2 regions of the Mesorhizobium sp. M0207 genome follow, and region 2 is predicted to be linked to the other one. Evidence: predicted binding sites of a transcription regulator. Region 2 holds the regulator's gene; the other holds the start of a gene.
The links. The regulator LexA, encoded in region 2, represses DNA repair genes until DNA is damaged. The targets are predictions, from matches to a motif close to TGTTCNNNNTGTGTTCNG.

Region 1 (7,761 bases), on a different contig from region 2:
TGCTCGCGAAAGCGCTCCTGCTCCTTCGAGAAGGCCAGCATCGACTGTTCGAGAAAGCTCGGCACGATCATCTGCATCTGGTCGCCGTAATAGGCGATGAGCTGACGCAGGAACGGGATCGGCAGCATGTTCTGCCCGTCCTTGTTCTCCAGCTCGAAGATGATCTGGGTCAGTACCGGATGCGTGATGTCGTCACCGGTCTTGGCGTCCTGGACAGTAAAGTCCTCGCCTCTTTTGACCATTTCAGCGAGATCCTCGAGCGTCACATAGGTGCTGGTGCCCGTATTGTAGAGACGGCGATTGGCATATTTCTTGATAACAATAGGTTCGTCTTTTGCGGCCATCTGCATCCTCCCCGGACACCGGGCAGCTTAAGTAAGCCGCCGATAACGATTGCGCCTTTTTAAAGGATATGCGCAAAAGCGTCATGAATCCAAGCAGTTTGTGCAGTGCGGGAACATTTTATGCTGCGCAGCACGGACGGGCCGCCGTTGCAGCGACGGGCGGCATACTTGCGGGAGTGGGACGCCATGCCCATTTCGGGTTTGACTCGGGTTGTGGAAAGGGCAAGAAAAGTCCCCGACGGCACCCGAAATCATTCCCCGAAAGCCTGGAGAAGAACATGTCCGCTTCCAACGCCATCGTTGTCGCCAGTGCAGCGCGCACGCCCGTCGGCTCCTTCAACGGCGCCTTCGCCAACACCCCAGCCCATGAATTGGGTGCCGTCGCCGTCAGGGAAGCGCTGGTCCGTGCCGGCGTCGACGGCAAGGAGGTGGACGAGGTCATTCTCGGCCAGATTCTGACCGCGGCTCAAGGGCAGAACCCGGCGCGGCAGGCGGCAATGGCTGCCGGCGTACCGCAGGAGGCGACCTCCTGGGGCCTGAACCAGCTCTGCGGCTCGGGCTTGCGCGCTATCGCGCTCGGCATGCAGCAGATCGCCCAGGGCGATGCAAAAATCATCGTTGCCGGCGGCCAGGAATCGATGTCGATGGCTCCGCATGCGCAACATCTGCGCGGTGGCGTCAAGATGGGCGACTTCAAGCTGATCGACACCATGATCAAGGACGGCCTGACCGATGCCTTCTACGGCTATCATATGGGCAACACCGCTGAGAACGTCGCCCGCCAGTTTCAGATCACCCGCGACGACCAGGACCAGTTCGCACTGGCTTCCCAGAACAAGGCCGAGGCCGCGCAGAAAGCCGGGAAATTCAAGGACGAGATCGTTGCCTTTACAGTCAAGGGCAGGAAGGGCGACACCGTAGTCGACCAGGATGAATACATCCGCCACGGCGCGACAATCGATGCCATGACCAAGCTCAAGCCCGCCTTCGACAAGGAAGGCACGGTGACGGCTGCCAATGCTTCCGGCATCAACGACGGCGCCGCCGCCGTGGTGCTGATGACCGAAGCGGAAGCCGCAAGGCGCGGCATCACACCGCTGGTGCGTATCGTTTCCTGGGCGACCGCCGGTGTCGACCCGCAGATCATGGGGACGGGACCGATCCCCTCCTCGCGCAAGGCGCTGGCCAAGGCCGGCTGGTCGGTTGGCGACCTCGATCTGGTCGAAGCCAACGAGGCCTTTGCCGCGCAGGCCTGCGCCGTCAACAAGGACATGGGCTGGGATCCGGCCATCGTCAACGTCAATGGCGGCGCCATCGCCATCGGCCATCCGGTCGGCGCCTCGGGCGCCCGCATCTTCAACACGCTGGTCTACGAGATGCGCCGCAGAAGTGCCAAGAAAGGCCTTGCCACGCTGTGCATCGGCGGCGGCATGGGTGTTGCCATGTGCGTGGAAGCATTGTGATGAGATAAGCGATACGAATAGGATGCTGGCGCAAAGCGAGTAGGGAAAGAGGGCAAACCCCACCGCTTCAACGCTCAGTCATCTGCATTTCCCGGGAGGACATATGACAAAGGTTGCAATCGTCACAGGCGGGTCGCGCGGCATCGGCGCGGCGATATCGGTCGCCTTGAAAAGCGCCGGCTATTCGGTCGCCGCAAACTACGCCGGCAATGAAGAAGCGGCGGCAAAGTTCAAGGCCGCGACCGGCATCCCGGTCTATAAATGGTCGGTCGCCGACTACGAGGCCTGCGCCGCCGGCATCAAACAGATCGAAGCCGATCTCGGTCCCGTCTCGGTGCTGGTCAACAATGCCGGCATCACTCGCGACGCGATGTTCCATAAGATGACGCGCGAGCAATGGAAGGAGGTCCTCGACACCAACCTTTCCGGCGTCTTCAACATGACGCATCCATTGTGGGGCGGCATGCGCGACCGCAAGTTCGGTCGCATCATCACCATCTCCTCGATCAACGGTCAGAAAGGCCAGGTCGGCCAGGTCAATTATTCGGCCTCGAAGGCCGGCGATATCGGCTTCACCAAGGCACTGGCCCAGGAAGGCGCGCGCGCCGGCATCACCGTCAACGTCATTTGCCCCGGCTACATCGCCACCGAGATGGTCAAGGCAATGGACGAGAAGGTCCTCAACGAGCGCGTCATCCCGCACATCCCGGTCGGCCGTCTCGGCGAGCCGGAGGAGATCGCGCGCTGCGTCGTCTTTCTCGCTTCCGACGATGCCGGTTTCATCACCGGCTCGACCATATCAGCCAATGGCGGCCAGTACGTCGCCTGATCGTTTATCTTTACGTTGAGACAGATACGCACTTGGACGAACGGGCCTGCAAAACGGCCCGTTTCTATAGCGGTCTTCCCGTTGCAAGATCTCGATGCAGCACGCTGCCCCAATCCGGCACGCAAAGGTTAACGGCAAACTCGCAGCTTGTGCAAAAGCCGCCCGGCAGCCTGTGGATTCTCGGTGGAAAAGCTGTTCACAACACAACATGTTGCGGTGAACAAACCAAGAAACTTCGGCTATCTCTGATTCGTCGCCGATTCGTTCCGGCTTTGAGCGGAACGTTAACGGCGAGAGCTGAAAACACCCGCGAAATGATTAAAACGCATTAGGAAACATCAATAATTTCATAATGTTGTGCGAAGCAGATTGGCCGGCCACGACCATTCGCCGGCAAAGGTTAACCGCAGTGCTCGCTTGGATGCCGCTTGCATAAATCGGGCCAGTTTCCGTGATTCAGCATGTGGTGAGGTACGCCGACAGAAAACCCAGATGTAGCCGTGAACAAACCCTGAATCAGCGCGAGTCAGTGATTCGTCGCTGATTCGTTCCAGACTCGTTCCAACTGTTAATCGGGAACAGATTTTCTGGCTTCGAACCAACCAATCGGCCTGCCCTCGGCATATTCCGCTTTCGCTTCGCGCCCGAAATCCCTATGTGTCGCCTGTCATACGCGGCCAATATGGGCGCGCTCCCGACAATGCGAGGCAGAGAGCCTTATTTCCAGGCCGATGAACATCCATCCGAAACACACTGAACCGCTGATCCTGTCGGGTCGAGACGTGACGGCCGTGCTCGGCCCGACCAACACCGGCAAGACCCATCTCGCCATCGAACGCATGGTGGCGCACGAAAGCGGCGTCATCGGCCTGCCGCTCAGGCTGCTTGCCCGCGAGGTCTATACGCGCGTCTGCGAGAAGGTCGGCGCCCATAAGGTGGCGCTCATCACCGGCGAGGAAAAGATCCAGCCGGCGGGCGCGAAATACTCGGTCTGCACCGTGGAAGCGATGCCGCGCGAGACCGACGCCGCCTTCGTTGCCATCGACGAGGTCCAGCTCGCCGGCGATCTCGAACGCGGCCACATCTTCACCGATCGCATCCTGCATCTGCGCGGCCGCCAGGAGACGCTGCTGCTGGGCGCGGCCACCATGCACGGCATTCTGCAGCGCCTGCTGCGGGGCGTGTCGGTGGTGACGCGACCACGCCTCTCGCATCTTGCCTATGTCGGCTCGAAGAAGCTGACCCGCCTGCCGCGGCGCACGGCGATCGTCGCCTTCTCGGCCGACGAGGTCTATGCCATCGCCGAGCTGATCCGCCGCCAGCAGGGCGGTGCCGCCGTCGTGCTCGGCGCACTCAGCCCGCGCACCCGCAACGCCCAGGTGGCGCTGTTCCAGTCGGGCGACGTCGACTACCTCGTCGCCACCGACGCCATCGGCATGGGCCTCAACCTCGACCTCGACCATGTCGCCTTCGCCCAGAACCGTAAATTCGACGGCTACCAGTACCGCAACCTGACGGCGGCCGAGCTCGGCCAGATTGCCGGCCGCGCCGGCCGGCATCTGCGCGATGGCACCTTCGGCGTCACCGGCCAGGTCGGTCCGCTGGATGATGAACTGGTCAACAAAATCGAGGCGCATGATTTCGACCCGGTGAAAGTACTGCAGTGGCGCACCGCGCATTTCGATTTCGCCAACCTTGATGCGCTGAAGCGCTCGATTGAGACCAACGCCCCGGTCGAAGGCCTGACGCGCGCGCTGCCGGCAGTAGACGCGCAGGCGCTCGAGCATCTGTCGCGCGACGAGGACGTCCGGGCACTCACCACCGATGCCAGGCGCGTGGCGCTGCTGTGGGAAGCCTGCGCGCTGCCCGACTACAGGAAGATCGCGCCGGCCCAGCACGCCGACTTGATCGCCTCCATCTACATGGACCTTGCCAGGCACGGCCATGTCGACGAGAACTACATGGCCGAGCAGGTGCGCCGTGCCGACACCACCGAAGGCGACATCGACACGCTGTCGCACAGGATTGCCCAGATCCGCACATGGACCTTCGTTTCCAACCGGCCCGGCTGGCTGGCCGATCGGGCACACTGGCAGGAAAAGACGCGCGAAATCGAAGACAGATTGTCGGATGCGCTGCATGAGCGGTTGACGAAACGTTTTGTAGACCGCAGGACTTCCGTCCTCATGCGGCGCCTTAGAGAAAACACGATGCCTGAAGCCGAAATCAGCCCAACCGGAACCGTCCTCGTCGAAGGCCATCACGTCGGCGAGTTGCAAGGTTTCCGCTTCACCGCCGACCAGAGCGCCGGCGGCGAAGACGCCAAGGCGGTGCGGGCGGCGGCGCAGAAGGCGCTTGCCGCCGAGTTCGAGGCGCGGGCCGAGCGCTTCGGCGCCTCGGCCAATGGCGACATCGCGCTGGGTTCGGATGGCACGCTGCGCTGGATCGGCGCGCCGATCGGCACGCTGGTCGCCGGCGAAGACGCTTTGAAGCCGCGTCTGGTTCTGCTGGCCGACGAGCAACTCACCGGCCCGGCACGCGACAAGGTTGCGGCGCGCGCCGAGCGCTTCGTAAACTTCCAGATCGAATCCCTGCTGAAGCCGCTGGTCGACCTCAAGAATGCCGAGCAGATCACCGGCATCGGCCGCGGCATTGCTTTCCAGCTCGTCGAGCATTTCGGTCTCATCAACCGTCGCGACATCGCCGACGAGATGAAATCGCTCGACCAGGAAGGCCGCGCGGCGCTTCGCCGTCTCGGCGTGCGCTTCGGCGCCTACCATGTCTTCGTGCCGGCGCTGATCAAGCCGGCGCCGGCCGGGCTGGTAACGCTGCTGTGGGCGCTGAGAAACGACGGCAAGGACAAGCCCGGTTTCGGCGATGTCGTTCACGCACTGGCCTCCGGCCGCACCTCGGTGGTCATCGATCCGACCTTCGACAAGACCTTCTACAAGCTTGCCGGCTACCGCAATCTTGGCCGGCGTGCTGTACGCGTCGATATTCTCGAACGGCTGGCCGACCTGATCCGGCCGGCGACCAACTGGAAGCCGGGCCTCGGCCCTCGGCCCGACGGCGCCTATGACGGCCAGTCCTTCATGGTGACGCCGCCGATGATGTCGATTCTCGGCGCCACCGCCGACGACATGGAAGAAATCCTGAAGGGACTCGGCTATCGCGCCGATGCCAAACCGGCGGCCGAGGTCAAGGCGCGGCTCGAAGCACAGGACAATGCCGCGCGTGAAGCTGCCGCTGCAAAGCAGGCGGCGGAAGAGACTGCGCGAGTCGAGCAGGCGAGGATGGCGGAAGCATCTGCCGCGGCAGAGCCGCCGGCGGAGGCTTCGGAACCTGTGTCGGATGCGGCTCCTGTTGCGGAGGCGGCGGCCGAAGCTGTGACCGAAGCGACGGCAGAGCCTGTCGCGGAAGCTCCAGCCCCTGAAGCTGCGGCAGAAGTCACGCAAGAGACCCGGCCCGCCGCGGAGGCAACTGCTGAAGCGCCTGCGGAACCAGCGGCCGAGCCAACGGCGGAACTTGGGGCGGAAACTGAGGCTGCGGCACCGGTAGAGCCGCCGGTTCTCGAAACTACGGAAGCATCGCCGGCCGAACCTGCAGCAACGACGGAAGCCGTCGCCGGCGAAGCTGCTCCAGAAGCCGAGGAGCCAAAACCTGTCCTGTTATGGCGGCAGGGTCGTTTCGACCAGCGCCCGCGTCATCGCCAGCATGACAACCGCCCCCGGGACAATCATCGGGACAATCGCGCGCGCAGTGGTCAAGCTGCGCCGGACAGCCGCAGCGATGCGCCGGTAGATGCCGGCGGGCAAGCGACGCCGGGCGACCGGCCCGCCCGTCAGGGGCGCCACGACCAGCGCGACGGCGCCGGCAAGCCGCGCTTCGATCGCAGCAAGTTCAAGCCCAGGCCGCAAGGCGAGGCGGTAGAGCAGCGCGCCGGCAAGCCGCAAGGTGAACGCCCGGACCGGCGCGAAAACCGGCCCGACTGGAAGGCTGGCCGGCAGGACGGCAAAGGCGGCGCCCAAGGCGCAAAACCCGCCTTCCAGCCAAAGCCGCGTGAGGAACGCCCGGTCCGCTTCGACCCGGACTCGCCCTTCGCCAAGCTCGCCGCGTTGCGCGACCAGCTGAAGAAGTAAGCTGCTCGTCCAATGGTCACTGATGCCCGCCAGCGCATCGACAAGTGGTTGTTCTTCTCGCGCGCGGTAAAATCGCGCACGCTGGCAGCCAAGCTGGTCCTCGCCGGACGCGTCCGCATCAATCGCGACAAAGCAGCGCAGGCCTCCGACACGGTCCGGCCGGGCGACGTTTTGACCATCACGCTGGAGCGGCGGATCTTCGTCTGGAAGGTCCTTGGCACCGGCGTACGGCGTGGCCCGGCCGAAGAGGCCCGCCTGCTCTACGAGGACATGTCGCCGCCCCCCGCGCCCAAGGGCGAGGCGCTTCCGGACGCGGTGCCGCCGTTGCGCGAGGCCGGCAGCGGTCGCCCGACGAAGAAGGAACGCCGCCAGACCGACCACCTGCTCGGCGACGATTGAGCAAGGTCGAACGCCCGCTTTGCCGGCCTTCCGGAATTCCATTCCGGAAACCGCGGCACCGCTGGCAGGGGCCGCCCTTGCCACCAGCGGACAAAGGCGTTACCTCACCAAAAAAGCCCAACAAAATGGCACGTCCCGGAGCCGACCAATGACCTATGTCGTGACCGACAATTGCATAAAATGCAAATACATGGACTGCATCGAGGTCTGTCCGGTCGACTGCTTCTACGAAGGTGAGAACATGCTCGTCATCCACCCGGACGAGTGCATCGATTGCGGCGTCTGCGAACCGGAATGCCCGGCCGACGCAATCAAGCCCGACACCGAGTCGGGTCTCGACAAATGGCTGCAGATCAACACCGAATATGCCGAGAAATGGCCCAACATCACCGCCAAGAAGGAGCCGCCGGCCGACGCTAAAAATTTCGATGGCGAAACTGGCAAGTTCGAGAAATATTTCTCCCCGGAGCCCGGCGAAGGCGACTGACGAGCCTGCCGGCTGCGGTGGCCTGACGCCGCGTAACAGACGTGATACATTAACTGCCTTGACAGGCGGCGACGGCGCGCGGCCTTCGCGCGTGCAGCAA
Region 2 (7,761 bases):
GCCCTGCAACCATCGCCGCCGCCTTGCCGATCGCCGCGCCGACCTCCTTGACGATGCCGCCAATGCGTATCTGCGGACAGAGCGTGTAGGACGGCATCGCCACCGCATAGCCGCGATCAACAGGGCCAGCGGCAAGATGCGACCAGAAATTCTTGTCGAATTCCATCCAGTAGCCGCCATGAACGAACACCACGAGTCCCTTAGGCTTGATGGCCGGCAGGAAAAGATCGAGCCGGTTGCGTGGATTGTCGCCATAGGCCATGTCGAGCCGCGCCCTGCCCTCGGTCGAAAGCACGTCGCGGAAAACCCGCGCGGGCTCGATCCAGGCCGCCGGCCAGCGATCGCTGCCGGCTATGTTGGCGCCGTTGGCATAGGCGTTGTCCCAATCGGCAATGTGACGTTCGAACACCCTGCGCCCTCCCTGGCATATGGCCTTGCAGCGTAGCCGTAAGCATCGCGCGGCGCGTCGTCGCCAGCCTCACGATTCCAGCTCTCGCATCAATCTCAAGTGACAGCTGCTTTGATGGCGAAGCGCGCATCCTTCCACGCACCGGTGTGCAGGATGTCCTCAAGCACTTTGACGGCCTGCCAGACATCGGCATAGCCGACATAGAGCGGGGTGAAGCCGAAGCGCATGGTCGATGGCGCGCGAAAATCGCCGATCACGCCTCGTTCGATCAGCGCGCGCATGACCTGGTAGCCATGCTCATGCATGAATGAAATCTGGCTGCCGCGTTTTTCCCCATCGCGCGTGCTTTCGAGCGTGAGCCCGTAAGTGCCGCACTTTGCCTCGACAAGCTCGATGAACAGATCCGCCAGCGCGATGCTCTTCTTGCGCACCGCCGTCATGTCGACATCGTTCCAGATGTCGAGCGCGCCCTTCAGCGTGCGCATCGACAGGACCGGCTGTGTGCCGCACAGAAACCGGCGGATGCCGGTGCCGGCCGCATAGCCTGGCTCGAAGGCGAAGGGCCGTGCATGGCCCCACCAGCCGGTGAGCGGCTGCTGGATGTCGGAAAGATGCCGCTCAGCCGCATAGATGAAGGCAGGCGCGCCCGGGCCGCCATTCAGATATTTGTAGGTGCAGCCAACGGCAAAATCGGCGTTTGCCTTGTCGAGTTCGACTGGCATCGCGCCGGCGGTGTGGCAGAGATCCCAGACGATCATCGCCCCGGCTTCCTGAGCCCTGCGCGTCAGCGCCGGCATGTCGCGCAGTTCGCCCGACTTATAGTTGACGTGGTTGACCAGCACCACAGCGGTGCGTTCGTCGATCAGCTCTTCGATGGTCGGCGCGTCGACTCCCGAGAGGCGCAGCAGCGTATCTTTTCGCGTCGAAACCACACCCTCGGCCATGTAGAGGTCCGTCGGAAAACTATCGCCCTCGGCGACGATGACCTGCCGCTCCGGTCGCATGGCCATGGCGGCGTGCAGCAGCTTGTAGATATTGACCGATGTCGTGTCGCAGACCACTGTCTGGCCGGCCGCGGCCCCGATCAGGCGCCCGAGCTGGTCGCCAAGTTCAAGCGGCATGTTGAACCAGCCGGCCGTGTTCCATGCGCGGATGAGATCATGCGACCATTCTTCGGTCGCGGCCTTGTGCAGTTCATCGAAAGCGGCACGTGAAGCAGCTCCTAGCGAATTGCCGTCGAGATAGATCACTCCTTGCGGCAACACAAAGCGGTCGCGCATCGCGCGCAGCGGATCCGCGGCATCCATCGCCTTTATGGCCACGAGATCGGGAATTCCTGTCATGATTTGTCTGCTCCCCCAAGATCCAACGCAACGCCGGACACGCATCGACTGTTCTTCCATTACTTGGTTGCGCGCAGCAAGGCTCCACCGGCGAGAAGCAGCCTGACCAGGCGGTGGAAACCGGGACTTAACCCGAGGTTGGCGTTTTGAGTTCGTTTCGTTCACGGTGCATTGACCAAACCGCACAGTCGATACGGGTTCAATTCCGTGCCTTTTGCCGACCGACGGCCGATGCCAGTGCCGCCTTCTAGGAGGCCAGAAGGGCGCAAACGAAAGCAGAATCAAGGCGATGAGGCTTGCGGCGGTGAAAATGCGGTACGCCGGTAGGGGACGTCGTTTGTTTCCCGAGCCTTAACGCATTCATTAAACTTTAAACAGTTGCGGAACACAACTGGAACAGATAGTGTTTGTTCTGGGTTTGTTTTTCTGATTCTGTTGGGGGTCGCTATGCTGACACGCAAACAACACGAACTGCTTATGTTCATCCACGAAAGGTTGAAGGAAAGCGGTATCCCGCCTTCATTCGACGAGATGAAGGAAGCGCTCGACCTGGCTTCCAAATCCGGAATCCACCGGCTGATTACGGCGCTGGAGGAGCGCGGCTTCATTCGCCGTTTGCCCAACCGGGCCCGTGCGCTGGAAGTGCTACGCCTGCCTGACTCGATCGCCCCCGGCCTCAATGCGGCACGCAAGTTCTCGCCGAGTGTCATCCAGGGTAGTCTTGGGCAAGGCGCCCCTCGGCAAGGCAAGCCGACATCGTCGCGCGTGCCCGCAGCCGGAAATGACGACGATGTCGTCGCCGCCGTTTCGATCCCGGTGATGGGCCGCATCGCTGCCGGTGTGCCGATCGACGCCATCCAGCACCAGACGCATTCGATTTCGGTGCCGCCGGATATGATCATGGGCGGCGAGCATTATGCGCTCGAGGTCAAAGGCGATTCGATGATCGAGGCCGGCATTTTCGACGGCGACACGGTGATCATCCGCAATGCCGATACGGCGAGCCCCGGTGAGATCGTGGTGGCACTGGTCGACGAGGAGGAAGCGACGCTGAAGCGGTTCCGCCGCAAGGGCGCCTCGATCGCCCTGGAAGCCGCCAATCCGGCCTACGAGACGCGCATCTTCGGACCAGACAGGGTCAAGGTGCAGGGCAAGCTCGTCGGACTGATCCGCCGCTACTGAGCTCCGTCCTTGGCGCCGGCTTTGGGGTTGTCGGCCCGGCGGTATGGCGGCAGGCCCCGTGCCGCGCGTGAAAATTTCCGCTGCACGTGCCAGGGCCGGTATGATTTTTCGACGGCGAAGCGGATCTCGGCGCGTGTTGCCGCTTGTGGATCGAAATAGACGGCGGCACTTCCCGCGCGCGCCAGTTGCCGTTTGGTGACGACGAGGACCAGCCGGTCGTAGTAGCAGGGGTTATGGGCGGTGGCGTCGTCGATGACGATCAAGCTGGCAAAGGCGCAGGCTGGCCGCGCAGTATCGCGGTCCTTGGCTTGCGCGATGATCGCGCCGGATGGATGCCTGGCAAGGCAGAGGCCGTCCGTGCAAATGAACGGCATGCCCGGCGGTAGGTCGGCCGGATCGGCAATGTCGAATTGCGGGTCGTTCTTTCCAGGTGTTTCCGGCGCGACGATAGCCTCTGATGTGAGCGCGCGTTTCCAGTTGTCGATGGTGAACTCATTCGGGCGTGCCCGGTTGACCGCGAGTTCACCGCTGCCGATCGGCAGCGCGACCAGCCGTGCGTCCTCCGAGACCAATACGTCGGGTATGCGTGTCTGCGTTGTCGTCAGCAAGCCGGCGAGCGCAAAAGGAAGTGCCGCCAGCCGCAACCACGTCGTCGCCATGCTGGCAATGACGAGGGCGATCGTCACCAGAAGGACGGATCTCAGCGAAATCAGTCCGACCGCATCGATCGGCGAGCGCTCCGAGATCCACCCGGACAGGGCGATCATCGCCGTCAGCCCCTTGCCCATGACATAGAGAAAAGGGCCATCCGCACCGAACGGCATCGCCAGCGCGCTGAGAACGGCGAAGGGCATGACGACCAGTGAGACGATGGGCATGATGGCCAGATTGGCGAACAGGCTGAGCGGCGCCACGCGCTGGAAATGCCATATGGCGAAAAGCGCCGTGGCGCTCCCTGCAATGATCGAGGTCATCGCCAGACCGCACATGCCCAGCAGGACCTTTCGAGTGGCAAAGCGTAGCGGCGACTGCCGCGGCGGCGGCGTGGTGGCCCTGCCGGCGCGGTAATCGGACCAGCCTGCATAGGCGCCGACAAGGGCCGCCGTCGCGGCGAAGGACATCTGGAAACTCGGACCGACCACCTCGTGCGGCGACACCAGGATGACCGCGATGGCCGAGATCGCCAGGTTGCGCATGGTGAGCGCGGCCCGGTCGAACAGCACGGCGATAAGCATCACCGCCAGCATGATGAAGCTGCGTTCGGCCGCCACGACAATGCCGGAAAAGACGAGGTAGGCCGCAATCGAAAAAAGCGCGGCGGCCGCGGCATATTTCTTGACCGGCCGTCGCGATGAGAAATCGGGAAACAGCGCGAAGGCACCCCGGAGCAGCGCCATGATGGTGCCGGCGACCAACGCCATATGCAGCCCCGAGATGGAGATGATGTGGTAGATGCCGGTGCGCCGCATCGCTTCGTTGATCTCCTCGGGAATGCCGGCGCGCACGCCGACGATCAGCGCAGCAGCAATCTCGCCCTCGGCACCGCCGATGCGGCTGCGGATATGGTCGGCGATGGATTCACGCGCGTCTTCGATCGCGGAAGAAAGCTGCGCGGCAAGCGGCATGCTGTCCGACGACACGATTTTCGGATTGCCGAGAAAAAAGCCGCTGCCGCCGATACCGGCGAAATAGCTGTCGAAGGAGAAATCATAGCTGTCGGGCCGCACCGGGCCGGTCGGCGGCAGCAGCCGCACATAGCCGGTGATCTCAGAACCGGCGGTCAGCTCAGCCGGTATCTTCATCGCCGAAACGCGGAGCCGTTCCGGCATGTAGCGCAGTGTCGGCCTGGCGGTTGAGATCACATCGATTGTCAGCCTGATGCGGCCGCTCGCCATGGGCTCGTACGATACGACGCGACCCGTCAGCCGCGTCGAGATTTCGGAGCCGAGCATATGCGTTCCGACACGCCATGTCTCGAACTTGGCGGCAAGTACGCCAAGCGCGCAGAGCAGTGCCACCATGAAGCACAGGCGCGTCCTGGGCCATGACCGCGAGACGACGGCACAAAGGGTCGCGAGGAGCGCGATTGCGACCGGCTGTGGAAAGGCCGGCTCCACCGACAGCCCGAAATAAACGACCACCCCGCATGCGAGGAACACCGGCACCAGCAGGAAGGCGATGCCGCGGTCGAGTTCCAGACCGGCCGCTGTGGTTACGCTGTTGCGGATACGGGACGGTGACGGGAGGCGGAAACGCCTGCGCAGGCGTACGATAGGCTCGCCCGCGGGCACGAGAACCGTTGCTGGGTCGCTGGCCGGCAGCGACGGAGCATCGAAGCGCGGAGCAGGTAGCAATGCCGGTGCCGGCGGGACAGGCGGGGGAGCGGCAAACAGCAAGCGTTCGCTGACGTCGCTGCCAACGTCCTCGCCCTCGCCCGCACCACGGCCTCGCACAGCCATCGGGTCTGCCCCTTGCGCCCTCGACCTCCTATGCTACATGAACGCGCAACGCGCGAAAGTCCGCAAACCCACTTCCTTCGCCCGCCTGAGAGTTCCATGCCCGATAAGGTCGTCACCCGTTTTGCCCCCTCGCCCACCGGCTATCTGCACATTGGCGGCGCGCGCACGGCGCTGTTCAACTGGCTGTACGCCAAGCACACGGGCGGCACGATGCTGCTGCGTATAGAGGATACCGACCGTGAGCGGTCGACGGATGCGGCGACGGCAGCCATTCTCGACGGGCTTTCCTGGCTCGGACTCACCTGGGACGGCGCGCCTGTCTCGCAGTTCGAGCGCGCGCCGCGCCATCGCGAGGTGGCCGAGGAGCTGGTGCGCGTGGGCAAGGCCTATTACTGCTACGCGACGCCGGCGGAGCTGGAGGCGATGCGCGAGGCAGCGCGAGCCAAGGGGCTTCCGCCCCGCTATGATGGGCGCTGGCGCGACCGCGACCCGTCGGAGGCGCCGCCCGGCGCCAAGGGGGCGATCCGCATCAAGGCGCCGACAGACGGCGAGACGGTGGTGCATGACCGCGTCCAGGGCGACGTGCGCTTTCCCAACAAGGATCTCGACGATTTCATTATTCTGCGCTCGGACGGCAATCCCACCTACATGCATGCCGTCGTCGTCGACGATCACGACATGGGCATCACCCACATCATCCGCGGCGACGATCATTTGACCAACGCCGCACGCCAGACCGTAATCTATCACGCCATGGGCTGGGAGGTGCCGTCGATGTCGCATATCCCGTTGATCCACGGTGCCGACGGCGCCAAGCTGTCGAAGCGGCACGGTGCGCTTGGCGTCGAAGCCTATCGCGCCATGGGCTACCTGCCGGAGGCGCTGCTCAACTATCTGGCGAGGCTTGGCTGGAGCCACGGCGACGATGAGATCATGTCGATCGCCGACATGATTACATGGTTCGACATTGGCGACGTCAACAAGGGCGCCGCCCGTTTCGACTTCGCCAAGCTCGAGGCGCTTAACGGCGTGCATATGCGCCGGATGAACGACGCGGCGCTGCTCGACATCTTCATCGCCACTCTGCCCTATCTAGAAGGCGGCCCGGCAATCGCCGCTCGCCTCGACGACAGACGCAGGGCGCAACTGCTTGCCGCGTTGCCGGGCCTGAAGGAGCGCGCCAAAACGCTGGTCGAACTTGTTGAAGGGGCTGCATTCCTTTTCGTCGAACGGCCGCTGCCGGTCGACGAGAAGGCGGCGGCGCTGCTCAGCGGTGAGGCACGCGCGATCCTGCGGGGCGCTCATGCGGCACTAGCCACGGTTTCGGGGTGGTCTGCCGCCTCAGCCGAAGCCGCGATCCGCGACTATGCGCAGGCCGCCGGCTATAAACTCGGCGCCGTGGCCCAACCTTTGCGCGCCGCGCTCACCGGCAAAAGTACCTCGCCAGGTGTCTTTGATGTGCTTGCCGTGCTTGGCCGCGAGGAAAGCCTGGCGCGGATCGCTGATCAAATCGATTAGCAAACTGGCCCAAGAAGATTGGCATTGAAAGGTGTGTTTCGCAGTGCAACATTGGGTCTTGGCCTAATCTGCCGCGCAGATTCAATTGCGGGCGCAAATGTGCGTATTCCGATGCTTTTGACGTGTTGGGTTCAGATATTTTGCCTTTGCCGGCCTGAGGAAACAAAAAGGAGTTTGCTATGACCGAACCTGCGACAAAAATGGAATTTGGCGGCAAAACCCAGGCATCGACGGCCAAGCTGGAACTCGGCGGCAAAACCCATGAATTCAAGATACGAAGTGGTTCGGTAGGACCTGACGTCATCGACATCGGTTCGCTCTACAACACCGCCGGCGTCTTTACCTACGATCCCGGTTTTACGTCGACGGCGAGCTGCGAATCGGAAATCACCTTCATCGATGGCGATGCCGGCATTCTTTTGCACCGCGGCTACCCGATCGACCAATTGGCCGAGCACGGCGACTTCCTCGAAGTCTGCTATCTCTTGCTCTATGGTGAACTCCCGACCAAGGCGCAGAAGGACGATTTCGACTACCGGGTGACGCGCCACACTATGGTGCATGAGCAGATGTCGCGCTTTTTCACCGGCTTCCGCCGTGATGCGCATCCGATGGCGGTGATGTGCGGCGTGGTCGGCGCGCTGTCGGCCTTCTATCACGATTCCACCGATATCTCGGACCCCTATCAACGCATGGTCGCGTCAATGCGGCTGATCGCCAAGATGCCGACGATCGCGGCGATGGCCTATAAATACCACATCGGCCAGCCATTCATTTACCCGAAGAACGAGCTGAATTTCGCAGCCAACTTCCTGCATATGTGCTTCGCCGTGCCTTGCGAGGAATACAA

Region 1: a site for LexA is predicted at 3,183-3,200, ahead of NKJ15_RS09105 (helicase-related protein). Genes of this name have one in related genera too.

The regions. Positions count from the first base shown of each region.
Region 1 is NZ_JAMYSQ010000004.1:203,111-210,871, reverse strand. Features, by position in the region: gene phaR (polyhydroxyalkanoate synthesis repressor PhaR) at 1-344, opposite strand, end outside; gene NKJ15_RS09115 (acetyl-CoA C-acetyltransferase) at 623-1,807, shown strand; gene phbB (acetoacetyl-CoA reductase) at 1,911-2,636, shown strand; gene NKJ15_RS09105 (helicase-related protein) at 3,368-6,775, shown strand; gene NKJ15_RS09100 (RNA-binding S4 domain-containing protein) at 6,788-7,174, shown strand; gene fdxA (ferredoxin FdxA) at 7,323-7,661, shown strand.
Region 2 is NZ_JAMYSQ010000007.1:188,791-196,551, forward strand. Features, by position in the region: gene NKJ15_RS13310 (hormone-sensitive lipase) at 1-409, opposite strand, end outside; gene kynU (kynureninase) at 505-1,752, opposite strand; gene lexA (transcriptional repressor LexA) at 2,200-2,934, shown strand; gene NKJ15_RS13325 (ComEC/Rec2 family competence protein) at 2,928-5,393, opposite strand; gene gltX (glutamate--tRNA ligase) at 5,490-6,911, shown strand; gene gltA (citrate synthase) at 7,091-7,761, shown strand, end outside.